Regions from separate parts of the Erwinia sp. INIA01 genome, predicted to be linked through region 3. Evidence: predicted binding sites of a transcription regulator. Region 3 holds the regulator's gene; each other region holds the start of a gene.
The links. Region 3 encodes CRP, which controls carbon source genes, mostly activating them, when cyclic AMP is high. Its sites were predicted from a motif close to ATGTGANNNNNNTCACAT; they were not measured.

Region 1 (3,284 bases), on a different contig from region 3:
GAAACTGACACTGGATGAGCTGGCGGTAACCTGCGGGTTGAGTAAGTATCACTTTGTCCGCCAGTTCCGTCAGGAGATGGGCGTGGCACCGCTGCAGTATCATATGCAGCTGCGTCTGCTGGCGGCACGTAATTTGTTACGGCACCGCAGCAGCGCATTAGATGTGGCCCATCAGCTGGGTTTTTACGATCAAAGCCACTTTATTAACAGCTTTCGCAAGATGCTGGGCATCACCCCGCACCACTATCTGCGTATGCTCAGCCGATAAACTCGCGATAGCCCGAAAGGATGACGTATCCGGCGAAGTAGCAGAAAATCACTGCCGAAGCGATATACGACCAGCGTAACATCTTCGTACCGAGCATACGCCCACCGATGCTGCCCACTGCGCACAGGGCTATCGTCCACATCACGCCCGCGAGGAAAAAGCCGGAAAGGAACCAAGCCGATGCCGCCGTACTGCCGGTACCCATTCGTGAAATCAGTGCGCCTCCCACGGCGGCAAACCACAGGATCGCCGAAGGAGACGACATCGCGAGGAATATTCCCCGCAGGAAATTCTGCCGAGGGCTGAGTGCTTCGCCAATGTCACCCGCACTCAGTGTTGCGGCGGGTTGCAGCGCGCTTTGCACCATTTTCCACGCAAACCACAGCAGGATCAGCGAACCGCCAATCCACAGCACCCAGCGCACACTGGTGAACTGGAGCAGTACCGCCATTCCGGCCATGGCGAGGATCGCATAGATCAGATCGCCGATGCAGGTGCCGATCCCCAGCCAAAAGCCGTGAAAAAATCCGCGCTGCATGGCCAGGGTGATCATCGCGATATTGGCGATGCCGATATCAAGGCACAGGGAAAGACTCAGTAAAAAACCATTAGAAAAGGGCATAGCATTGGCATCCGTTAAGCGTAGTGTGGCGATTATCGACACATGCAGCGCAGATATATTGGAAAAAATTGCGCAGCGCCGGACAATTTTCCTGGCATAAACATGTAAGCCAGCAGATTGTCGCTTTGCGGCATACCTCACTGTTTTTGGCCATCAAAGCCCAGTTTTTGTGATCTGCTTCAAAAAATCTTGCCTGGAAAAGCACCGTTCGTTATAATTTGTGGTGTATTTTTCAACAATATTTGTCACAGGCAATCATGAAAAAATTCTTCCGCAACGTGTTTTGTTCCTATGTAAATACCTTCAAACACGTTCCGCCGGGCGCGGTTCGCTAAACCCGCCGAGCTTACACCCTCGATAACCGCGGTCAGGGACTGGACCGATGGTTATCACTTATTCCCGCTGTTCCCATTCTTTATCTATCGAAAAAAACGTGCCAGCAGCACGGTGATATGCAATTCTGTGGGTTATGAAAATGACCCCGCTGTTCCTCACCGTGACCACCACTACCACCACGACCGCTTCTGGCGGGGCGAGGTCGGTTTGCGTGCCTGAGAAATAGCAAATCCGCTTCATCCCGCCGGTTTCCGACGGGGTTCTGTGTTTCTCCGTCGTGGCCGGTTAACGGTAATCAAGGAGAAATACCATGCCCGATGCGTCCGCACTGTTAGTGATAGATATGCAGGCAGGTTTGCTGCATGCCCCACAGCCCCCTCACCAAAAAGAGCAGCTGATTACCCATACCGTCGGGCTGATCCATGCCGCCCGCGCGGCACAAAGCCCGGTATTTTTTGCCCGACACACCGGGCCGGAAGGATCGCCAATCGCGGCAGGCAGCCCGCTGTGGCAGCTGGCGGATGAACTGCCTCTTGAGGCGGGCGACAGGTACTTTAATAAAACCCGCCCCAGCTGTTTTTTCAATACGTCGCTGCTGGCAGAACTACAGCAGGCGCAGGTGAAGCGGCTGGTGATTGTGGGCATGAAAACCGACTACTGCGTGGATACCACCTGTAGGGCGGCGGCGGATTTGGGATTTGACGTGGTGCTGGTGAGCGATGCGCACAGCACTACCGATAACGCGGTGCTCAGCGCGGCGCAGATCGTCGCTCATCACAATGCGACGCTGGCGGGGCCGTTTGTCACCCTGCTGGCAACGGATGACGTCATTTTTTAACGCCAGGTAAAAGGGGCAGCCATCGTTGATGGCTGCCCCTTCAGGCAACAGATTTGGAAACCTGGTTCGCTAGCGACAGGGAATCCGACCCGTTAGTGATTACTCGAAATCAACCCAGGTCGCGCCCGCGTCGGCGGACTCAACGCAGCGCTCAACCCACTGCACGCCCGTCACACCGGCGTGAACGTCCGGATACCAGAAGTTCTCCAGCAGTGCTTTATCACCACGGTCGCTGGCATCCATCGCCACCGCGAAGCGGCGGTAAAGGTTAGACCAGGCTTCGAACAGCCCTTCCGGATGGCCGCCGCCGATGCGGTCTTCTTCCAGCGCGCGTGGAGCCAGGTAGCCCATGCCGCGTTCCAGAATTTGTACCGGCTCGCCCTGCACTTCATAGCGCAGCTGGTTAGGCTGTTCGTCCCACCACTCCAGGCTGGCTTTCGATCCGATCACGCGGATCTTCTGGCCGTGCATCGATCCGCAGTTCACCGCAGAGCACCACAGCGATCCCACCGCACCGTTATCGTATTCCATCAGCACAAAGGCGTTATCTTCCAGCGGCGCGCGGGTTTTCACAAAGCTCTGGCGCGAACACATCAGGCGTTTAATTTTCAGCTCTGGCAGCATAGTTTCCGCCAGGAACAGTGGGTGAGTCGCGAGGTCGCCCAGCACGTAGCTTGGCCCAACAAATTTCGGGTCCACGCGCCAGCGGGTGCTCGGGTTCGCCAGCTCCACGGCTTCGTTGTGGAAACCGTGGGAGAACGACATATTCACAATGCGGATCTCGCCCAGCAGCCCTTCGGCGATCATGCTGCGCGCCTGCTGAATCAGCTGGTGGCCGGAGTAGCCGTAGGTGACGCCGATAATTTTGCTCTTCGCTTCGCTCAGCGCCGCCAGCTCTTTGGCTTCTTCGGTGGTAAAGCACAGCGGCTTTTCACACACCACGTGCAGGCCTGCTTCCAGCGCCGCCTTGCAGATGGCGAAGTGGGTGTTGTTCGGCGTGGCGATCGATACCGCTTCAATACCGTCAGCGCGCTCGGCTTCCTGCTGGAACAGGGTCTGATAGTCCGGGTAGCAGCGGTCGCCCGCCACGCCCAGGCTGGCACCGAAGGCGCGTCCGCGCTCGGCATCAATATCAAATGCACCGGCCAGCAGGGTAAAGGTGTTATCGCGCAGCGCCGCTGAACGATGGATATAGCCGATCTGGCTGGTGCCGCCGCCGC
Region 2 (3,284 bases), on a different contig from region 3:
TGTGTACGTCTGAGTAAGGGAAAATGAGTAGCGGTCTTTGAAAGCTATCCCGCTACTCAGATTTTAATTATTGAGCGTTCATCTGCTGCTTATGCTTCTTTTCGCTCATCATGGTCATGGCGAGCAAAATAACGGCCAGAATACTTCCACCAATCATTACCATAAAGCCGCCATCCCAGCCGAAATAGTCGACGGTATAGCCGACGATCGCGCTGGCGGCAACAGAACCACCGAGATAACCAAACAGGCCGGTAAATCCAGCGGCAGTACCCGCAGCCTTTTTCGGTGCCAGCTCCAGAGCGTGCAGACCGATCAGCATGACGGGGCCATAAATCAGGAAGCCAATCACCATCATACAGGCCATATCGACGCCAGGATTACCCGCCGGGTTCATCCAGTACACAATGGTCGCAATGGTCACGAGAGTCATAAAGAAGACGCCGGTAGCTCCACGGTTGCCCTTGAATACCTTATCTGACATCCAGCCACACAGCAGCGTGCCTGGAATACCTGCATATTCATAGAAGAAATAAGCCCACGAAGATTTATCCAGCGTGAAGTGCTTAACCTCTTTCAGATAGGTTGGTGACCAGTCGAGCACACCGTAGCGCAGCAGATAAACAAACACGTTCGCCAGTGCGATATACCACAGCAGTTTGTTCGGCAGAATGTACTGGGTGAAAATCTGTTTCGCAGTCAGCTCTGTTTCATGTTTTTCATCATAGTCCGGCGGATAGTCGTTTTTATACTCTTCAATCGGAGGCAGACCACAGGACTGTGGTGTATCGCGCATCAGCGCAAAGGCGATAATTGCGATCAGAATGGCACCAAATGCCGGCATGTACAGTGCGGCTTTCCAGTCGTTAAACCAGGCCATACCTAACAAGAACAGTAGTGGAGGGATACCGCCACCAACGTTATGTGCGCAGTTCCATACGGAAACGATGCCACCGCGCTCTTTCTGTGACCACCAGTGAACCATGGTACGGCCGCACGGTGGCCATCCCATACCCTGGAACCAGCCGCACAGGAACAGCAGGACGAACATGACCATGATGCTGGAAGTTGCCCAGGGCACAAAACCCATAAACAGCATCACTGCTGCGGCCAGAATCAGTCCGGCAGGCAGGAATACGCGAGGGTTTGAGCGGTCAGAAACCGAACCCATGATGAATTTTGAAAAGCCGTAGGCAATAGAAATACCTGACAGTGCAAATCCTAAATCTCCGCGTGAGAAGCCCTGCTCAACGAGATAAGGCATCGCCAGCGCAAAGTTTTTACGCACCAGATAATAGGCGGCGTAGCCGAAGAAGATCCCCAGAAAGATCTGCCAGCGCAGTTTGCGGTACAGCGGATCGACGCGGCTGGCATCAACGCGTGGCTGATGTGCTGCGGGTTTAAAAATACTTAACATTACGGCCCCCATGGCTCTGGTAACGATATCCCCGCCCGGCTGAGATGAAATACAAACAGTTTCCCTGGTAACGGTAAATGTTCTATTTCGAAAGCAGCATGGCGATATTCGAAGGTAACTGCTGTGAATAAGTGCGCGAATGTTACATTTTTATGACGAAATGGCTATATCTGCACCATTAAATGAGGTGATATTTTCGTATGCGAACTATAATTTGTGATTTAAGTCACACTTATGAGGCCGTTTAACGCTCAGAAGTCCGCATTTTGGACGTTTACGTTCTAATTGGAAAAAATTTTATCTAAGTAATGTTATATCCATGAAAAAAAGCAGGATTTAAAGAGGCGAGAATATGAGCAGTGATACTGGCGTAGATAGGGAGAACATCTGCTGTTATTTCAATCTTAATATATGACATGTAACTTACTGAATTTATTAATTAAAAGTAGTAGGTGGTCATTTCACCGTTTATAATGCTCATACCGCTATCATCAAAATTGATAACTAAACCATCACCGGCAATATTAATTACGTTGATGGGTTTGTCATTGTTAATAACGGTGGTGATATTCATATTATCCCGGCCACCGCTAACCTGATCTAACTCTATTTCTGACAATACCTGCATGATATAACCCCCTTTTTGATTGAAGAACTCAACTGATGCTAGAGTTTCATGTAAGGGGACAGGTATTGTAATTTGATGATTTTCATAAACTAACGCCCGGTTAAGGCGTTAATTATTTGAAATAGAGATGAATATTTACTTTTTAGCCGGGCGAATCTTCATTGCCAGACCTTTGAGGAAGTTGCGAAGGATTTGATCGCCGCACTCGCGATAATTTTTATGTCCCGGCTTGCGGAAGATTGCCCCAATTTCTGATTGCCCCACCGCAAAATCGGCGCTTTTCAGCAGCTCAATAATATCAGTGGTTTTCAAATCGAAAGCGACGCGAAGCTTTTTCATGATGATGTTGTTTGTCATCTTACGTTCAATCGAAGGCACCGGCGCATCTTCACTTTTCCCGCGGCGTTCGAAAATCAGACCGTTAAGGAAATAGCCCATAACGACATCCGGGCAGAGGCGATAGCCTGGCTCATCTTCTTTTTTCAGGAAGCTGTGCACTTCGGCTTCAGCCACTTCGCTCTCTGCCAGCGCCAGAATGCTCACTACTTTCGCATCGCTTAAATCCAGCATGTAACGCACGCTGCGCAGGACATCATTATTCGTCATAAACACTCTCTTCATTGAAACTATTGCAGTGAGCGCATTATAGAGCCAATTGAGCGGTTAGACAGGAAAAACCGCCGGTCTTCACTGATGAGTTGAGTCAGGGATGAGTCAGCGATGTTGGCAACGGCGTGCCCGGGAGAGAAGCATCCCGCACCCGCGGTAAATGATCGCATGCGTGCTGCCGGGCTGAACGGATAAATGCTTCAACCACCGGTTGACGCTGTTCCCCATCCCGTACAGCCGCGTAAAGCCTGCTCCACAGACCTTCGCCCAGCGCCCGGGTAGCAACAAGTCCCTGTTGCTCAAAGCTTTCCACCACCCAGTGTGGCAGAGCCGCAATGCCCATCTGCGCGGAGACCATCTGAATTAACAGTAATGTGTTATCCACGCTTTTCAGAGCCGGGCTGACGCCAGCGGGCTGTAGAAAATGACGCCAGATATCAAGACGCTGACGCTGTACCGGGTAAATCAACAGCACTTCACTGGCTAAGTCTTCCGGAGAAATACGGTTCACTTTGGCCAGAGGATGGTCAGGTGCCATAACCAGCCTGACCTCGAAATCGAACATTGGCGTATAGAACAAGCCGCTGCGCGGCAGAATATCGGAGGTGAGTACGATATCCAGTTCGCCCTGCT
Region 3 (3,284 bases):
CTCTGAGATGTGCCACATCCGGAATAACGTTGTAGCCCCCGTCGGCCAGAAAACTGGCAATACTGAGCACGGCACCCTCGTTAGGGTCAAGCCTGCGTGAAATGATTTGCTGCAGCTCCTGAACAACCCCGGCACCTAACACCACGGGATCGCACGCCGTATGCGGCAGAGCAGCATGCGAGCCTTTCCCCTGCAGAATCAGATCGAAATTATCACTGGCCGCGCTAAAAACACCTTCGGTGAAACTGACGGTACCGGTAGGAAAAGCCGGCATCACGTGCAGACCAAAAATCATCGAAACCCCATTAAGCACACCCAGAGAAACCAGTTCCTGTGCCCCACCCGGCGGCACCTCTTCCGCATGCTGAAAAATAAATCTCACGGTTCCGGCAATCTGTTGTTGCAGCTGGCACAGTACCCAGGCCGCTCCCATCAGCATGGCCGTATGCGCATCGTGACCACAGGCATGCATGACGCCCGCATTACGCGAGGTAAAAGGCTCCTGGTTCAGCTCATGGATCGGCAGCGCATCCATATCAGCACGTAGCGCTATGCATGGGCCGGGGCGCGCCCCTTTTAGCTCCGCCAGCACGCTGTTAGGTGAGGGACGGCTAAGGGTTAATGCACCCCATTGCTGAAGCTCGCTGGCGACGTAATCCGCAGTTTTTTGCTCATGAAAAGAGAGCTCGGCATGCTCATGAATATGTCGACGCCATTGCAGTACTCGTGGGGTGATATCTTTAATCAGTGACGCGGTTTGAGATTTCATAGTTACTCCTGTAACGGTGAAAAAGCAGCCAGAGCCGACTACCGGGCAGTGAAGCCAGTCACCCCATCCGTCACTCGTGTTCACCCGGTCAATGACCGGGCCAACAGCCGCAGAAAACGCATTTCATGGGTAGGGTGAATAGGGTGATAAAAACACAAATCAGTGCAAGATCTGTGGCGAACCGTGCCAAAACGGCCCTCGTACAGCAGGCTTACAGATCCCTCTCCAGACAATAAAAACGACAGCCGCTCCTTTTCTCACTATGCTGAAGCGAGACAACATGACACAACACAAGACAGCCAGGTCAAGCTGTGCTACAAACGGTGCTGTATTATTATTCTGGCATTGCAATGCATGGTGAAAACGGGACAACAGGATGAGCCAGACTCTTAACGGTATGGCCCGTTTGATTTTCCTATGGGAAGCGCCTGACAGGGAACTCCTTCCCTGTGTACCCGAAATATTTCAAAAAGCAGTTAACATTTCTGCAACCTGAGTGATAAAAGGGTATATTTAGGCACGATTACAATAAGAGGATAACAGCGAATGGTTCTCGGCAAACCGCAAACAGACCCAACCCTCGAATGGTTCCTGTCACATTGCCATATTCACAAATATCCATCCAAAAGCACCTTGATCCATCAGGGTGAAAAGGCAGAAACCCTCTACTACATCGTCAAAGGCGCAGTAGCGGTGCTGATCAAGGATGAAGAAGGCAAAGAAATGATTCTTTCCTACCTCAATCAGGGCGACTTTATTGGCGAACTGGGCCTTTTCGAAGAGGGCCAGGAGCGAAGCGCGTGGGTGCGCGCTAAAAGTGCCTGTGAAGTAGCTGAAATCTCCTATAAAAAATTCCGCCAGTTGATTCAGGTTAACCCTGACATTCTGATGCGTCTTTCTTCGCAGATGGCACGCCGTCTGCAGGTCACTTCTGAGAAGGTGGGTAACCTCGCCTTCCTTGACGTAACCGGTCGTATTGCACAAACCCTGCTTAATCTGGCCAAACAGCCGGATGCCATGACCCACCCGGATGGCATGCAGATCAAGATCACCCGCCAGGAGATCGGCCAGATCGTTGGCTGTTCTCGTGAAACCGTGGGGCGTATTTTGAAAATGCTGGAAGATCAAAACCTGATTTCCGCGCACGGTAAAACTATCGTGGTTTACGGTACGCGCTAAGCGGTTGTGGATCTGTGGCGCGACACTCTGGTCGCGCCTTTTTTTCTGTGGTATTGGGCATGTGGCGGAGAATCATCTATCACCCTGAAGTGAACTATGCACTGCGGCAAACGCTGGTGCTGTGCTTGCCGATAGCCGTTGGCTGGCTGTTAGGCGATCTTCGACAGGGTTTACTCTTCTCATTGGTTCCCGCCTGCTGTAACAACGCCGGTCTTGATACTCCCCATAAACGTTTTTTCAAGCGCCTGATTATCGGCGGCAGCCTGTTTGCCTTCTGTAGCTTTATGATCCTGTATGCCGGGGAACAGGGCGTACCGCTGCCGATCATCATGCTGGTGATGGCACTGATGCTGGGCGTCACTGCGGAAATCAGTCCACTGCATGGCCGTCTGCTGCCCGCCTCGCTCATTGCCGCCATTTTTACCCTCAGCCTTGCCGGAAGAGTTCCCCTCTGGCAACCGCCGCTGCTCTATATTCTCGGTACCATCTGGTACGGGCTGTTTAACTGGCTGTGGTTCCGCCTGTGGAAAGAGCAGCCGATGCGTGAAACGCTTAGCCTGCTGTATCGCGAGCTGGCCGACTACTGCGAGGCGAAATATACGCTGCTGACCCGGCTGACCGACCCGCAGACGGCCCTCCCGCCGCTGCTGGCACGCCAGCAGAAAGCGGTGGATTTAATTAATACCTGCTATCAGCAGATGTATATGCTGGCCGCCAGCCAGGATAACCACTATCAGCGGCTAACGCGGGCCTTTCAGGTGGCACTGGATCTACAGGAACACATTTCCGTCAGCCTGCATCAGCCGGAAGAAGTGCAAAAGCTGGTGGAACAGAGCCACGCCGAAGCGGTGATCCGCTGGAATGCACAAACCATTGCTGCCCGGCTGCGAGTGCTGGCCGATGACATTCTCTATCATCGCTATCCTGAACGTTTCACCATGGATAAACCATTGCAGGCACTGGAGAAAATCTCCCGGCAGAATAAAGAAAATCCGGTGGGGAATTTCTGCTATTACCATTTCAGCCGCATCGCCCGTGTGCTCCGCACCCAGCGGCCGCTGTATCGACGCGATCTGATGGCGGATCGTCAGCGCCGGTTACCGCTGATCCCGGCGCTGAAGAGCTACCTGTCGTTGAAATCTCCGGGCCTGCGCAGCGCCGCACGCTATGGAGTGATGCTTGCCTTTGCCAGCTCGCTGGCGCTGTTTTTTAATCTGCCCAAGCCCTACTGGATACTGATGACGGTCATGTTCGTCAGCCTCAATGGTTACGGTGCCACTCGGGTTCGCATTCAGCACCGGGCAATGGGAACCCTGGCCGGACTGGTCATTGCCGC

Region 1: a site for CRP is predicted at 1,058-1,075, ahead of azuC (stress response protein AzuC). Genes of this name have one in related genera too.
Region 2: a site for CRP is predicted at 1,629-1,646, ahead of glpT (glycerol-3-phosphate transporter). Genes of this name have one in related genera too.

What each region holds. Positions count from the first base shown of each region.
Region 1 is NZ_JAPDNC010000008.1:202,822-206,105, forward strand. Features, by position in the region: gene OMR58_RS15675 (helix-turn-helix transcriptional regulator) at 1-268, shown strand, start outside; gene OMR58_RS15680 (LysE family translocator) at 258-890, opposite strand; gene azuC (stress response protein AzuC) at 1,148-1,225, shown strand; gene OMR58_RS15685 (cysteine hydrolase family protein) at 1,537-2,064, shown strand; gene OMR58_RS15690 (Gfo/Idh/MocA family protein) at 2,164-3,284, opposite strand, start outside.
Region 2 is NZ_JAPDNC010000019.1:57,745-61,028, forward strand. Features, by position in the region: gene OMR58_RS24005 (hypothetical protein) at 1-17, shown strand, start outside; gene glpT (glycerol-3-phosphate transporter) at 68-1,414, opposite strand; gene OMR58_RS24015 (hypothetical protein) at 1,854-2,042, opposite strand; gene OMR58_RS24020 (YehS family protein) at 2,178-2,648, opposite strand; gene metR (HTH-type transcriptional regulator MetR) at 2,746-3,284, opposite strand, start outside.
Region 3 is NZ_JAPDNC010000003.1:538,520-541,803, reverse strand. Features, by position in the region: gene OMR58_RS07925 (amidohydrolase) at 1-769, opposite strand, end outside; gene crp (cAMP-activated global transcriptional regulator CRP) at 1,316-1,948, shown strand; gene OMR58_RS07915 (YccS/YhfK family putative transporter) at 2,008-3,284, shown strand, end outside.